Linked DNA regions of Oleomonas cavernae. The protein of the gene in region 2 interacts with the protein of the main gene of each other region in a pairwise test. Links are inferred from orthologs where the notes say so. Each region holds a gene or a part of one and is shown on either strand. Other genes may lie near its edges.

The links. Proteins that work in one complex are often made in the same cells at the same time.
Region 1: the proteins of secB (region 2) and secA interact in binary tests that used the Escherichia coli proteins (3 or more experiments, as listed by UniProt). The link is inferred for Oleomonas cavernae from one-to-one orthologs.

What each region holds. Positions count from the first base shown.
Region 1 is NZ_QYUK01000011.1:2,095,631-2,103,073, reverse strand. The notes cover bases 1,705-4,966. They hold secA (preprotein translocase subunit SecA), read right to left. Parts: upstream 4,647-4,966; coding sequence 1,905-4,646; downstream 1,705-1,904. Other genes in these bases: D3874_RS13890 (hypothetical protein), read right to left, coding at 1,705-1,762. Outside these bases: D3874_RS13895 (glycoside hydrolase family 19 protein), read left to right, coding at 1-1,258; more of D3874_RS13890, read right to left, coding at 1,301-1,704; D3874_RS13875 (peptidylprolyl isomerase), read left to right, coding at 4,983-5,909; bifunctional glutamate N-acetyltransferase/amino-acid acetyltransferase ArgJ, read left to right, coding at 5,952-7,199; D3874_RS13865 (GNAT family N-acetyltransferase), read left to right, coding at 7,210-7,443. UniProt on the Escherichia coli protein: Required for protein export, interacts with the SecYEG preprotein conducting channel.
Region 2 is NZ_QYUK01000011.1:4,179,321-4,186,271, forward strand. The notes cover bases 1-2,770. They hold secB (protein-export chaperone SecB), read right to left. Parts: upstream 1,744-2,770; coding sequence 1,258-1,743; downstream 1-1,257. Other genes in these bases: coaE (dephospho-CoA kinase), read left to right, coding at 1-454; dnaQ (DNA polymerase III subunit epsilon), read left to right, coding at 454-1,122; D3874_RS24035 (Tim44/TimA family putative adaptor protein), read left to right, coding at 1,851-2,588. In the rest of the region: mltA (murein transglycosylase A), read left to right, coding at 2,825-3,829; D3874_RS24045 (Smr/MutS family protein), read left to right, coding at 3,833-4,414; D3874_RS24050 (alpha/beta fold hydrolase), read left to right, coding at 4,447-5,328; D3874_RS24055 (hypothetical protein), read left to right, coding at 5,692-5,922; D3874_RS24060 (hypothetical protein), read right to left, coding at 6,021-6,398; D3874_RS24065 (DUF1295 domain-containing protein), read right to left, coding at 6,430-6,951. UniProt on the Escherichia coli protein: One of the proteins required for the normal export of some preproteins out of the cell cytoplasm. It is a molecular chaperone that binds to a subset of precursor proteins, maintaining them in a translocation-competent state.

The DNA of each region.
Region 1 (7,443 bases), 2.1 Mb from region 2 along the record:
TGAGCGCGCGATGCTGTTGAGCGCCTTGGCAACCCTGCCCCATCATCCGCTGAAGACCTGGGCTCAAGATCGCTATGACAAGGATATGAAGCTCCTCAACAAATATTTCGACATCTATCAAAGGCAGGCCGAGGCGGCGGCAATTCAGGATGCGGCAGAGCGTGAGATTGCCGCGAAGAAAGCCGAGATTGAAGAACTCACTCTCGAAATGGAAAGAAATAGGGAAAACCCCGCATCGCTGACGGAATTGAAGAACAAGAGGAATGCCGCGACAAAGGCCCTCGCCCAACTCGAGGCCGCACGATCCGTCGCGGCGGCCAACAGTCAGATGCCGCCGATAACACTTCTCGAGGCTTCGCGTTCGGGCGTGCCTGTTCCGCCGCTGAAGGGAGCCGTTATAGATATTGTATCGGAAAGTACTACCGTCGAGCTTCTGAAGAAGATTGCGCCGGCCACGGCCGCGGAAGGAATCGAATTGCACCTCCCCTATCTGCAATCGGCCTTCAAGGAGTTTTCGATCGCCGATGAATCGACGGTTGCCGCTGTCCTCGCCGAGATCGCCTACGAGACCCACTGGTTCTCGATGCTGGAGGAGCCGGATCCCGCTACTGAGCGTTACGAGGGGCGAATCGAGCTTGGAAATACGCAGGCGGGAGACGGGCTTCGGTTCAAGGCGCGTGGATACATCCCTATTGTCGGCAGAGCAGCCTATACGAGGATGAGCGCGCGCCTGGGGCTCGGTCAATTGCTGACCCTCTCGCCCGAGGAGGTTGTGAGGCCCGAAATTGCCGCTCGAATAGCGGTGGCCTTTTTCAAGGACCAGGAGAGTAGTCTCAACCCGTATCTGGAAAGGGATGATCTGTCCGGCTTTCATCGGGCGGTGACAGGAGGGGCGACGGGGGCGGAAGAGGTCGCCGAAATCTATCGCAAGATTGTAGAGGCACTTCCCGCCCGCCCTGCTGACTACCGCGTTTTCGTACAATTCGCCGGCTCCATCGACCGGGACAAGATTCGCGAGATGATGCGGAGCTTGTCCGATCTGGGATGGAATGTGCAAGGCACCGCCGCCGGGGGAGAGCGAACTGAAGCCGCGCTGGGTACGGGTGAGGTGCGCTACAGCCGGACGAAGGACAAACGGGCCGCTGAAGAACTGGCGAGGCAGGTCCAGCAGCAGGGAGTCACCATGCGCGATATCAAGGCGGTGCTCGTCAGTTCGATCCACCTCGGCACGCTGGAGGTCTGGGTCAGCACAAAATAGCAGAGCCTTGGCCTGGCAGGCAGCCGGCTCTTCCCCGCCATGCTACTCCGAGCACACGAAGCAGGTGACGCCGCTGGGAATCAACCTGGAATCCGAGCTGAGATTGGCGCGGATCTGGCCGCCCGCCTCGTAGGAACCGTTGTCGAAGATCGCCTCGAAGGTCTGCTCTTCCGAGCGGCCGTCGGGGCTGACCAGACGCAGCCGGTAGTTCACGGTCGAGCAGCGCTTGTCGGTCGAGGTGATCTGCAGCAGGTAGGCGACGTCGGCGCCATAGGCATCGCGCCGGCGGCCGACGTCGGTGACCTGGACATTGGCGGTGCAGGCGCCCTGGGCGATCGCGCATTCGCAGGGCCGGTCGGGCACCGTGCTCTGGCTCGGGGCCGGCTGAGCACCCGGATAGGTGGTGGTCGGGGCTTGCGGAATGAAGGGTGCTTCGGCCGGCTGCTGTGCCAGCGCCGGGCCGGTGCAGGCAAGGGCGGCCATGGTCATCAGCGCAAGACGCATCGAAGTCTCCCAAAAGTACCCGGCATCGGGGCCCCCAGCGTAAGGCCCCGTTGTTTTAACGCCCCGGCACGGGCCGGGGTTCCTGGCCGCGCCGATGCTAGCCCAAGGCGGGGGCGGGGCGAAAGGGCGGGGTCGCCCCGGTCTATTCGACCAGGGCGCCGTGGCAGTGCTTGAACTTCTTGCCCGAGCCGCAAGGGCAGACCGCGTTGCGCGAAATCTTGCCCCAGCTTGAAGGATCGCGCGGGTTGAAGCCGGCGGCACTGCGGTTGACGACGGGGGCCTGGCGCGGCGCCGGGGCGGGGGCCGCCTCGCTCTCGATGCCATCAGGGTCGGGGTGGACCGCTTCGAGCCGGGCGGGCTCGACGCGGGCGAACTGCTGCTCCACTTCCTGCGGCGGCTGCTCGACCCGGACCTCGACATGGGCGAGGACGCGGGTGACCTCCTCGTTGACGTGATCGAGCATGGCCTCGTAGAGGTTGAACGCCTCCTGCTGGTATTCGCGCAAGGGGTCGCGCTGGCCATAGGCGCGCAGGCCGATCGCCTGGCGCAGGTAGTCGAGTTGGAGCAGGTGCTCCTTCCAGCACTGGTCGAGGATCTGGAGCAGGATGCTCTTCTCGATCATGCGCATGATCTCGGGGCCGAAGCGGGTCGCCTTGGCCGCCATGTAGCGGTCGACCTCGTCGGTCAGGCGGTGGCGGATCTCGTCCTCGGCGATGCCTTCCTCGGCCGCCCAGGCGCCAACCGGCAGCTCCAGGCCGAAGATGCGCTGGACCGCCTCCTCGAGCCCCTTGGCATTCCAGGCTTCGGCATAGGAATTGGCCGGGATGTGCTCGGCCACCAGGTTGTTGACGGTATGCTCGCGCATCGACGCCGTGATATCGGCCACGTCGCTGCTGCGCATGAATTCGATCCGCTGCTCGTAGATCGACTTGCGCTGCTGGTTCATGACGTCGTCATAGCGCAAGACGTTCTTGCGGATATCGAAGTTGCGGGCCTCGACCTTCTGCTGTGCCTTCTCCAGGGCCTTGTTCACCCAGGGATGGATGATCGCTTCGCCTTCCTTGAGGCCCAGGCGCTGCAGCATGCGGCTCAGGTTCTCCGAGCCGAAGATGCGCATCAGGTCGTCTTCGAGGCTCAGGAAGAACTTCGAGCCGCCGGGATCGCCCTGGCGGCCGGCGCGGCCGCGCAACTGGTTGTCGATGCGCCGGCTCTCGTGCCGTTCGGTGCCGATGATGTAGAGACCGCCGGCCGCCAGCACGATTTCCTTGTCCTTGGCATGCCGGGCCTTGAGTTCGGCCGCCTTGGCGTCACGCTCGGCGCCTTCGGGCATGGCGGCCAGCTCGTCTTCCAGCAGCATGGTGAGATTGCCGCCGAGCTGGATGTCGGTGCCGCGGCCGGCCATGTTGGTGGCGATGGTGACGGCGCCGGGCCGGCCGGCCTGGGCCACGATATGGGCTTCCTGCTCGTGGAAGCGGGCATTGAGGACGCGGTGGGGCACCTTCTTCTTGGTCAGGTGCTCGGACAGCATTTCGGACTTCTCGATCGAGACCGTGCCGACCAGCACCGGCTGCTGGCGGGTGCTGCACTCGGCGATCAGGGTCACGATGGCGTCGAACTTCTCGCGCATCGAGAGGTAGACCTCGTCGTCGAGGTCCTTGCGCTTCACGCCTACATTGGTCGGGATTTCCAGCACGTCGAGCTTGTAGATCTCGCCGAATTCGGCCGCCTCGGTCGCCGCGGTGCCGGTCATGCCCGACAGTTTGGGGTAGAGGCGGAAATAATTCTGGAAGGTGATCGAGGCCAGGGTCTGGTTCTCGTTCTGGACCGTCACATGTTCCTTGGCTTCCAGGGCCTGGTGCAGGCCCTCGGAATAGCGCCGGCCGGTCATCATGCGGCCGGTGAATTCGTCGATGATGATGACCTTGTCGTCCTTCACCACATAGTCGCGGTCGCGCCGGAAGATGATGTGCGCGCGCACGGCCTGGTGCAGGTGGTGGACGATGGTGACGTTGTCGATATCGTAGAGATTCTCGGACTTGAGCAGCCCGGCCTCGAGCAGCAGCTTCTCGAACTTGTCCTGGCCCTCCTCCGAGAGCGAGACCGTGCGCTGCTTCTCGTCCTTCTCGTAGTCGGGCTCTTCGAGCTGCGGCATCAGCAGGTCGATGCGGCGATAGAGGTCGGAATTGTCTTCCGTCGGCCCTGAGATGATCAGCGGCGTGCGCGCTTCGTCGATCAGGATCGAGTCGACCTCGTCGACGATCGCGTAGTTGAAGGGCCGCTGAACCATCTGGTCCAGGCGGTACTTCATGTTGTCGCGCAGATAGTCGAAGCCGAATTCGTTGTTGGTGCCGTAGGTCACGTCGCAGGCATAGGCCTGGCGGCGTTCCTCGTCGGTCAGGTCGTGGACGATGACGCCGGTGGTCAGGCCCAGGGCGCCATAGACCTTGCCCATCCAGCCGGCGTCGCGCGCGGCCAGATAGTCATTCACGGTGATGACGTGGACGCCCTTGCCTTCCAGGGCGTTGAGATAGGCCGCCAGGGTGGCGACCAGGGTCTTGCCTTCACCGGTGCGCATTTCCGAGATCTTGCCGGAATGCAGCACCATGCCGCCGATCAGCTGGACGTCGAAATGACGCTGGCCCAAGGCCCGCTTGGCCGCCTCGCGCACGGTCGCGAAGGCTTCCACCAGCAGGTCGTCCAGGCTTTCGCCGGCGGCCAGGCGAGCCTGGAACTTGTCGGTCTGGCCTTTCAGTTCAGCATCGGAAAGCGTTGCGATCTGGGGTTCCAAAGCATTGATCGCCTCGACCCGGCCGCGCAATTGCTTGACGGTACGATCGTTGGCGCTGCCGAACAGACGTTTGGCGAGCGAGCCGAAACCGAGCATGAGCAACCTTCTTCTGCCGCGCGGGCCAATCCAGGGGCTGCCGCAGGCGTTTGAGGGTAAAAGCGAGTGCGAACACCCGCACAAAGTCATTTTCGCGGCCGCGGTGATGCGGTCGCAAGGCATGGGACAGATAAGGCTCGCCCAAAGGGATGTCAACGAGCGCCGGTTCGCTGCCACACGGCTGCCTGAATCTGGGGCGAGTTTGCCCGCAAGCCTGGATCAGGGCCTGCCCCTGCGGCGTCGTAGACGGCTTGCGGACCGTCGCACGAAGCCCCATGATCCGCGCCACTTTCGCTTGCCGCGGGCTCGTCTGCCCGGTCCCAACCTGGGGTAATCATGTCTCGCCTGACGATTCCTTGCCTCCTCGCTGTCGCCCTGGCTGCCGCCCTACCGGCCCTTGCCGAGGAGGCCAGGCCGGCCGCCCCGCCGGCCCCCGCCGCGGCAACCCCGGCCCCCGCCGCGACGGCGGCGACCCCGGCCGCCGACGATCCGGTCGTGGCCAAGGTCGGCGACGAGGAAATCCACCGTTCCGAGGTGGCGGAGGCCTACAAGACTCTGCCCGAGCAGTTCGCCCAGATCCCGCTGGACGCGATATTTTCAGACCTGCTGAATCAACTGGTCGACCGCAAGATCATCGCCCTGGCCGCCAAGAAGGCCGGCCTCGAGACCGATCCCGAGGTTGCCGCCAAGGTCGAGCTGCTGAAGGAGCGGATCCTCGAGGAAGTCTATGTGAGCCGTACCATCGAGGCGGCCATCAACGACGCCACGCTGAAGGCGAAATACGACCAGATCCTGGCCCAGAACCCGCCCGAGGAAGAGGTTCACGCCCGCCATATCCTGGTCGAGTCGGAAGAAGAGGCCAAGAAACTGAAGGCGGAGCTCGACAAGGGCGCCGACTTCGCCGAACTCGCCAACAAGAACTCGAAGGATTCCCGCGACGGCTCGGGCGGCGACCTCGGCTATTTCACCCGTGACCGCATGGTGCCGGAGTTCGCCGAAGCCGCCTTCGCGGCCGAAAAGGGCAAGGTCGTCGGCCCGATCAAGACCCAGTTCGGCTGGCACCTGATCCTGGTGGTCGACAAGCGCAAGGCCGAGCCGCCGCCGTTCGACCAGGTCAAGGCCCAGCTCAAGGACATGGTCACCCAGGAACTGACCACCGCCAAGATCGAGGAACTGAAGAAGGGGATTCCGGTTCAGATCATGAACGCCGACGGTTCGACGCCACGCCCCCAGATCGCGCCGGCCCCGGCGCCCGCGCAGTAGTTCCCGCCATCATCATCAGCCAAACCCGAGGAGACCATATCCATGGCCGGGGGTAAGTCCCATCCTGTGTCGCCGCTCGCACCTGAAGGCATGCCCGAGCTGCCGGCGATCGCGGGCATCGAAGTCGGTGCCGTCGAAGCCGGGGTGCGCTACAAGGGCCGCACCGACCTGATGATGATGCGCTTTGCGCCGGGTACCGTGGCGGCGGGCGTCTTCACCACGTCGAAATGTGCCTCGGCGCCGGTCGACTGGTGCCGCTCGATCCTGGGCAAGGGCGGCGCCCGCGCCCTGATCGTCAATTCCGGCAACGCCAATGCCTTCACCGGCAAGGCCGGGGCCGCTGCTGCCAAGACCACGGCGGTGGCCGCCGCCAAGCTGGTCGGCTGCAAGGCCGACGCGGTGTTCCTGGCCTCGACCGGTGTAATCGGCGAGGTTCTGCCGGCCGAGAAGGTGACGGCCGCCCTGCCGCGCCTGGCGACCACGCTGAAGCCCGACCGCTGGGCCGAAGCGGCGCGCGCCATCATGACCACCGACACCTTCCCCAAGGCGGCGGTGCGCAAGACCGATATCGACGGCAAGCCGGTGACCATCGTCGGCATCGCCAAGGGCTCGGGCATGATCGCTCCCGACATGGCGACCATGCTGTCTTTCGTCGCGACCGACGCGACCCTGCCCGCCGACGTGCTTCAGGCCTTGCTGGCCAAGGCGGTGGACAAGTCGTTCAACGCCATCACCGTCGACGGCGATACCTCGACCTCGGATACCCTGCTCGCCTTCGCCACCGGCAAGGGCACGACCCACAAGGCCGTGACCAAGGCGACCGATACCCATCTGCGCAATTTCAAGGCGGCCTTCGAAGACCTGCTGATCGAACTGGCCCAGCTGGTGGCCAAGGACGGCGAGGGCGCGCAGAAATTCGTCACCATCACCGTGACTGGCGCCCAGAACCAGAAGGCCGCGCGCAAGATCGCCCTGACCATCGCCAATTCGCCCCTGGTCAAGACTGCGATCGCCGGCGCGGACGCCAATTGGGGCCGGGTCGTGATGGCCGTGGGCAAGGCCGGCGAAAAGGCCGACCGCGACAAGCTGGCGATCAAGCTGGGCGGGCGCCTGGTGGCCGAGAAGGGCGCCGTGCATCCCAAGCACGACGATGCCGCGGCGACCGAGCACTTCAAGGGCAATGACGTGAAGATCGAGGTCGACGTCGGGGTCGGCACCGGCAGCGCCACGGTGTGGACCTGCGACCTGACCCACGGCTACATCGACATCAATGCGGACTACCGTAGCTGATTTGGGGATCGTGGCACTGCGTCCGCTGCGGGCGGACGACAGTGCCGCGATCGCGGCGCAGGTGTCCGATTTCGAGGTTGCGCGCTGGACCGCGCGCATTCCCCATCCCTATCCGCCCGGCGCCGCCGATGCCTTCCTGCTGGACGCGGCCGCCACCGATGCCGCCGGGGCGACCTTGCACCGCGCCGTCACCCGGGCCGGCGACGACAGTCTGGTCGGCATCGTCAGCCTGGTGATGATCCGC
Region 2 (6,951 bases):
GGTCGCCGACGGCGCCGTCGACCGCGCCGCCCTGTCCCGCCACCTGGCCGGCGATCCGGCGGCGTGGAAGCGGCTGGAAGCGGTGATCCACCCCCTGGTGGCCGAGGCGCAGCGGGATTTCCTGATGGCCCAGATGGCGGCCCAGGCCCGGCTGGTCCTGCTCGATATCCCCCTGCTGTTCGAAACCGGGGGCGAGGCCCGGGTGGACTATGTCGCCGTGGTGTCCGCGCCGGCGCAAGTGCAGCGCCGCCGGGTGCTGGAGCGCCCGGGCATGACGCCGCAAAAGCTCGACGAGATCCTCAGCCGCCAGGTGCCCGACGCGCAGAAGCGCGCAGGCGCCGATTTCGTCATCCCGACCGACCAGGGCTTGCAGGTCGCGCGCGACCATGTGCGCGCGATCGTCGACCGCCTGATCCTGACTCCGCCCCCGAAGATGCCCGGAAGGCTGCCCTGATGCGCGAAATCGTCCTCGATACCGAAACCACGGGCTTCGACTTCGCCGGCGAGGACCGCATCGTCGAAATCGCCTGCCTGGAACTGATGAACCATGTGCCCACCGGCCAGTTCTACCAGGCCTATGTCAATCCCGGCCGGGCGATGTCGGAAGGGGCGTTGCAGGTTACCGGCATCACCGACGACTTCCTGCTCGACAAGCCGCCGATCGGCGACGTGGCCGATGAGTTCCTGGCCTTCATCGGCGACAGCCCCTTCGTCATCCACAACGCGGCCTTCGACATCGGCTTCCTGAACGCCGAATTCGCGCGGCTGGCGCGCGTGCCGTTCCCGATCGAGCGGGCGACCGACACGGTGCTGATCGCCAGGCGCAAATTCCCCGGCGCCCCGGCCAGCCTGGACGCCCTGTGCAAGCGCTTCGACATCGACCTGTCCAAGCGCGGCAAGCACGGCGCCCTGCTCGACTGCGAATTGCTGGCGGCGGTCTATCTGGAGCTGGTGGGCGGCCGGCAGCAGGGCTTCTCCCTGGTCCGCTCGGCCTCCGCCAGGGCGGAAAGCCGCCAGCGCGAAGCCCGCCCGGCCCGGCCCCACGCCCCCAGCGACACCGAACTGGCCGCCCACGCGACGCTGATCGCCGAGATCAAGGGCGCGATCTGGACAGCGGAGTAGGCTGGAATCACCTTCATAGTCCGTCATCCCCGCGAAGGCGGGGATCCACCGTGATGGCGATACGGGTCTGCCCGTGCACTTCCCCAGCGTGGATCCCCGCCTTCGCGGGGATGACGAACGAGTTTGTTGGCGATACTACTGCTGAACCGCCTGCTGGGCCTGGGCCTGGCTGCGGGCGACGTGCTGGCGGTACAGTGCCACGAAGTCGATCGGCTCGAGCATCAGGGGCGGGAAGCCGCCGTCGCGGGTGACGTCGGCGACGATGCGGCGGGCGAAGGGGAACAGCACGCGCGGGCATTCGATCAGGCACAGCGGCTGCAAGGCATCGTCGGGCGCATTGCGGATCAGGAACAGGCCGGAATAGACCAGCTCGGCCACGAACACCGGCTTGGCCTCGCCGTCGGCGGCGCTGGCGCGGATGCGCAGCTCGACCTCGTAACGGTCTTCCGGCAGGCGGCGGGCCTGGACGTCGACGCCGATGTCGATCTTGGGCTGGCTCTGAAGCTGCAGGCTGCCGGGCGCGCCGGGATTCTCGAACGAGAGGTCGCGCACATATTGCGCCAGGATCGAGAATTGGAGCTGGGGCGCCTGGTCGGTGCCGCCCGGATTGGTGTCGGTCATGATGATGGTCCTGAAGAAAAGCGCCCCTCCGCTACCACAAGGGACCCAGGGCAACAAGCGGCGCCTTGGCATTGCCATGTTTAGACCCTATGTGAAGGGAGTAGCGCGTGGCCGGCATTGCTGGATTCAGGCCGGCCCTGCCGGTATGCTGGTTCGACTCCCTCCATGAAAGCGACGTGAAAGCCACCATGGGCAACGGCTTTGAATATCTCGACATCGTGTTCCTGGCCCTGATTGCCGGTTTCATAGGCTTTCGCCTGTGGAGCGTGCTGGGCCAGCGGACCGGTCACGAGCAAAGCCAGGATCCCTTGGCGCGCCCCAAGACCAATCCGGGCGACGACAATGTGGTGCCGCTGCCCGGCCGGGCCGATCCGGTCGCCTTTCCAGGCGACGAGAACATCCCGGGCCTGACCGCGGTGCAACTGGCCGATCGCGGCTTCGAGCCCGCCCAATTCATCGAGGGCGCCCGCTGGGCCTATGAGCTCATCGTCGGGGCCTTTGCCAAGGGCGATGAAGCCGCCCTGCGCCCGCTGGTGGCGCCTGATGTCTTCGCCGGCTTCTCGAGCGTGATCGCCAGGCGCAAGGCTGCCGGCCACACCGTCGAGGAGACGATCGTGGCGCTGCGGGAAGCCAAGATCGAAAGGGCCGCCATGGTCGGGCGCAACGCGGAAATCACCGTGCGCTTCGTCGCCGATGTCATCGCCGTGACCCGGGATGGCGGCGGCAACGTGGTCGATGGCCACCCGACGGCCGTGCGCGAACTCTCCGACGTCTGGACCTTCGCCCGCGATACCCGCAGCCGCGACCCCAACTGGACGCTGATCGCGACCGCGCCCACGACCTGACCATCGCAGGCCGGACAGCTCATCGTGCGTCGATCCTCCGCCTTCGGCCTGCTCACCTTCCTGCTCGGCGCCGGCGCTGCAGCACTTGCGGTGGTCATGGTCCCCGGCCGGCCCCGCCGCCGCCGGCCCCGCCCAAGCTGGTCCTCGAAGTCGCCCGCTTCGCCGACCTGCCCGGCTGGACGCAGGATGCCCAGGACCAGGCCTGGCCCGCCCTGCGCCTGTCGTGCGAACGGGTGATGAAGCGCAAGCCCGAGACCGACCTGGGGATCGGCGGCACGGCCGCCGACTGGACCGGCGTCTGTACCGAGGTGCTGGCCCTGGCGGCGCCCGATGCCGCGGCCGTGCGCGCCTTCATCGAAGACCGCTTCACCCCGGTCGCCGCCACCAACAATGGTGACGCGCAAGGCCTGTTCACCGGCTATTACGAGCCTGAACTGCTGGGCGCCATGGCACCGGATGCGACCTATGCCACGCCGCTCTACCGCCGGCCGGACGATCTGGTGCAGGTCGACCTGGGCGACTTCCGCGAGGAACTGAAGGGCCAGCGTATCGCCGGCCGGGTCCAGGACGGCCGCCTGAAACCCTTCGAGGACCGGGCGAAGATCGTCGAGGGTGCCCTGGGCAGCAAGGGCCTGGAGCTGATCTGGGTCGCCTCGCCGGTCGATGCCTTTTTCCTGGAAATCCAGGGGTCGGGCCGGGTGCGCATGGCCGACGGCACGATCATGCGCGTCGGCTTCGACGGCCAGAACGGCCACCCTTACGTGGCCCTGGGCAAGGTGATGCTGGAGGACGGCCTGCTGGAGCGCGGGCGGGTTTCCATGCAGTCGATCAAGGCCTGGCTGAACGCCCATCCGGGCGAGGCCCAGGCCCTGATGAACCGCAACCCGTCCTACGTCTTCTTTCGCGATCTGGGCCCTGGTCCCGGCCCGCTGGGTGCCCAGGGCGTGGCCCTGACCCCCGGCCGCTCGCTCGCCGTCGATCGCAAGTTCTATCCGCTGGGGCTGCCGATCTGGCTGGACGCCACCCTGCCCGCGGCGGCGGAGGGGGCGACACCCGTGCCGTTGCACCGGCTGATGGTGGGCCAGGACACCGGCGGCGCCATTCGCGGCCCGGTGCGCGGCGACGTCTTCTTCGGCCCCGGCGCGGAAGCCGAGCGCCTGGCGGGGGCGATGAAGCAGCCCGGCCGCTGGTGGCTGCTGCTGCCCAATGCCGTCGCCGCACGCCTGCCCGCGGCGGGGTGAGCGGTGGCCAAGACGCGCGACCCCAAGGCGCCCAAGGTCAGGGGCATGTTTCCCGGCCGGCCGCCCACGCCTGAGGAGAAGGCCGCACTGGAGAATGCCATGACCGGGGTGAAGCGCCTCGCGGCGGCGAAAGCCGTGGTCGCGCCGCCGCTGGCACCCCTGCCCGGTGCCCGGCCGCGCCGCATCGTCACCTCGATCGACTACCTGCCCCTGTCGGGCGAGGCCCCGGCCCCCGCCCAACGCATCGAGGGCATGGACGGGGCCAAGCAGAAGCGCTTCATTCGCGGCGAGCTGCCGATCGAAGGCCGCCTGGATCTGCACGGCCTGACCCAGGAACGCGCTCATCGCGCGCTCGATCGCTTTCTGGCCTCGGCCCACGGCGCGGGGCTGCGCTGCGTGATCGTTATCACGGGTCGTGGGCGCGGGCCGATTGATGAAGCCCCCAATGGTGTGCTGTATCAGATGGTGCCGCGCTGGCTGAACGCGCCGGACCATGCCCACCGGGTGCTGGGCTGGCACCCGGCCCAGCGCAAGGACGGCGGCGAAGGGGCGCTCTATGTGCTGCTGCGCCGCGCACGCGAATAAGAACACCAATAAGAACAGACGGAGAGCAACGCATGTCAGGCCTGGGCCCCACCTCGCACCGTTATTTCAGCCAGGGGCTCCGCCTCCATTACGTCGACTGGGGCAATGATGCGGCGCCGCCGCTGATCCTGGTCCATGGCGGCAACGACCATTGCCGGAGCTGGGACTGGGTGGCCCAGGCGCTGTGCGACCGCTTCCATGTCATCGCCCTCGACCTGCGCGGCCATGGCGACAGCGACCACGCCCCGGGCAGCCACTATCCCACCCACAGCTTCGTGCTCGACCTGGCGCAACTGATCGCCCAGCGCCAGCTCGCCCCGGTGAACATCCTGGCCCATAGCTGGGGCGGCGCCGTCTCCACCATCTATGCCGGCACCTACCCCGAGAATGTCGCCCGGCTGATGGTGATCGAAGGCTGGGGCCCCTCGCCCGCGATGGAGGCGACACAGGCGGGCCTTGCCCCGCACGAGCGCCTGCGCCAATGGATCGAGAATACCCGCGCGGTCGCCCACAAGCGCCCGCCGCGCTATGCCGGGATCGAGGAATGCGTCACCCGGATGAAGGCCGCCAATACCCGCCTGACCGACGAGCAGGCCCGCCACCTCACCGTCCACGCCGCGACCCAGAACGAGGACGGCACCTATTCCTGGAAATACGACCCCTATGTCCGGGTGCTGGCGCCGATCTGGCATGGCAGCGCGGAAATGGCCGGATTCTGGGGGCGCATCGCCTGCCCGGTCCTGCTGGTGCGCGGGACCGAGAGCTGGGCCGTCGACCCGGTCGGCACGGGCAGGGCGGCGCATTTCAAGGATGTCCGCGTCGAGGCCCTGGAACGGGCCGGCCACTGGGTCCACCACGACCGGCTGGAGACGGTGATCGAGCTGGCTGAAGCCTTCTTTCCACACGCGCAATAAGTTATTCAGATTGTGCATGGGTTCGATCATGTAAAACATGCTTGAACCACGAACGCTTATTGGCTAAATCTTATCCAGCCCTCGGGACGAGGCGCCTAGTCCCGTGACGGACCCGCGGCATTTGACGGGAGCAGCTTGCACCGCGTTACCCCAGCTAAAGCGCCACGACGGTGGTCGTGGTTCCCCCTGATATGAAGGAGTGGACCGATGAACAAGTATTTCGAGCCGACCGCCGGGCTCTTCTCCTGTGGCATGGCGCCCTGCGCCGCCTGTTGTCGCTGCGGCTGACCCCACCCCCGCACGTTACATCCCGCAGATAGAGCCGGCCCCGGGCAAAACGCCTGGCCGGCCAGGAGAGCACCCATGTCCATCGCCATTCCGGGCCTCGAGGCCACGCCCGCCTTCACCATCGAAGTCGACGACATCGCCGCCGGTGTCGCCCTGCGCGAGCGCACCGGCTTCCGCTTCGTCGCCGCCGATCCCCGCTTCCGCCTGCTCGACGGCAGCCACTTCCGCCGCCTGGGCCAGATCGAGGCGGCGGCGCGTAATCTCGCCCGTGCCAACCTGCCGGTGCGCCGCCTGCACTTCGCCTGAAGGGCAGCACCAGTTCCTCCCACCGGGTGAGCTCATCCCCCATTCGGTGACCTGGGCGACGGGGCAACCCGTCGCCCTATTTTTTGCGCTCTATGCCGTCATCCCGGCCGATAGGGATTGATCCCTTCGCGCCGCAGCGCCGACCAGGTCCACATCGCGCCCAGGAAATCGGGCACCACGAACAGGAACACGATCGGTTGCATGTCGAAGACCAGGATCAGGGCGATGAAGACCGGCACGATGGCGGTGCGCATCTGGACCGACCAGCAGAAGAAGGCGGTGACGTTGGCGCGCGCCAGGTTGAAGTAGTAGTAGCCGACGATCAGCACGACGACGCCTAAGAACCGGATCCAGTCCAGGCCTTCCACGGGAAAGCCCATGACCTGAAGGATCAGGGCCGGTGCCAGGATCATCGGCACGCCGGCGGCGAAGATGTAGAGCGAGAACCAGAAGATGGTGCGGGCGGCGGGGGTCATCTCGTATCCCTCGGGTTCACAACAGGGGGGTTCACAGCAGGTGGGGGATCACGGCCCGGCGGTTCTTGGGATAATCGGGGAACCGGGTGCGGTACCAGCGGTGGTGGGCGACCGCCCGGGGCATCAGGTTGGCCATGGAGAACAGGGCGAAGACCAGCCCGGCGGGGGTCCAGCTCATGATCGCCCAGCCCCACCAGAACACGATCTCGCCGAAGTAATTGGCCGACGAGACCCAGCGGAAGGCGCCGCCGTGGGGGATGCGATAGCCGGTGAAGCCGTCGCCGCGCAAGGACAGCAGGATATTGTCGGCCTGGAAATTCACCACCCAGCCGAAGGCGGCGACGGCGAGCCCGACGATGAAGCGCGGGTCGCCCAGCCACGCGGTGTCCATCAGGTGCGCGGCATGGCCGACCGCATAGGCATTGGCAAAGCCGTTGCACAGGTTGAAGACGAAGCCGAAGCAGACCGCGACGATGGGAAAGCTCTTGTGCCGGTCCCGCATCCGCAAGGGATAGATCAGCCCGCGATAGAAGTAGTGGGCCTGCCACAGGCC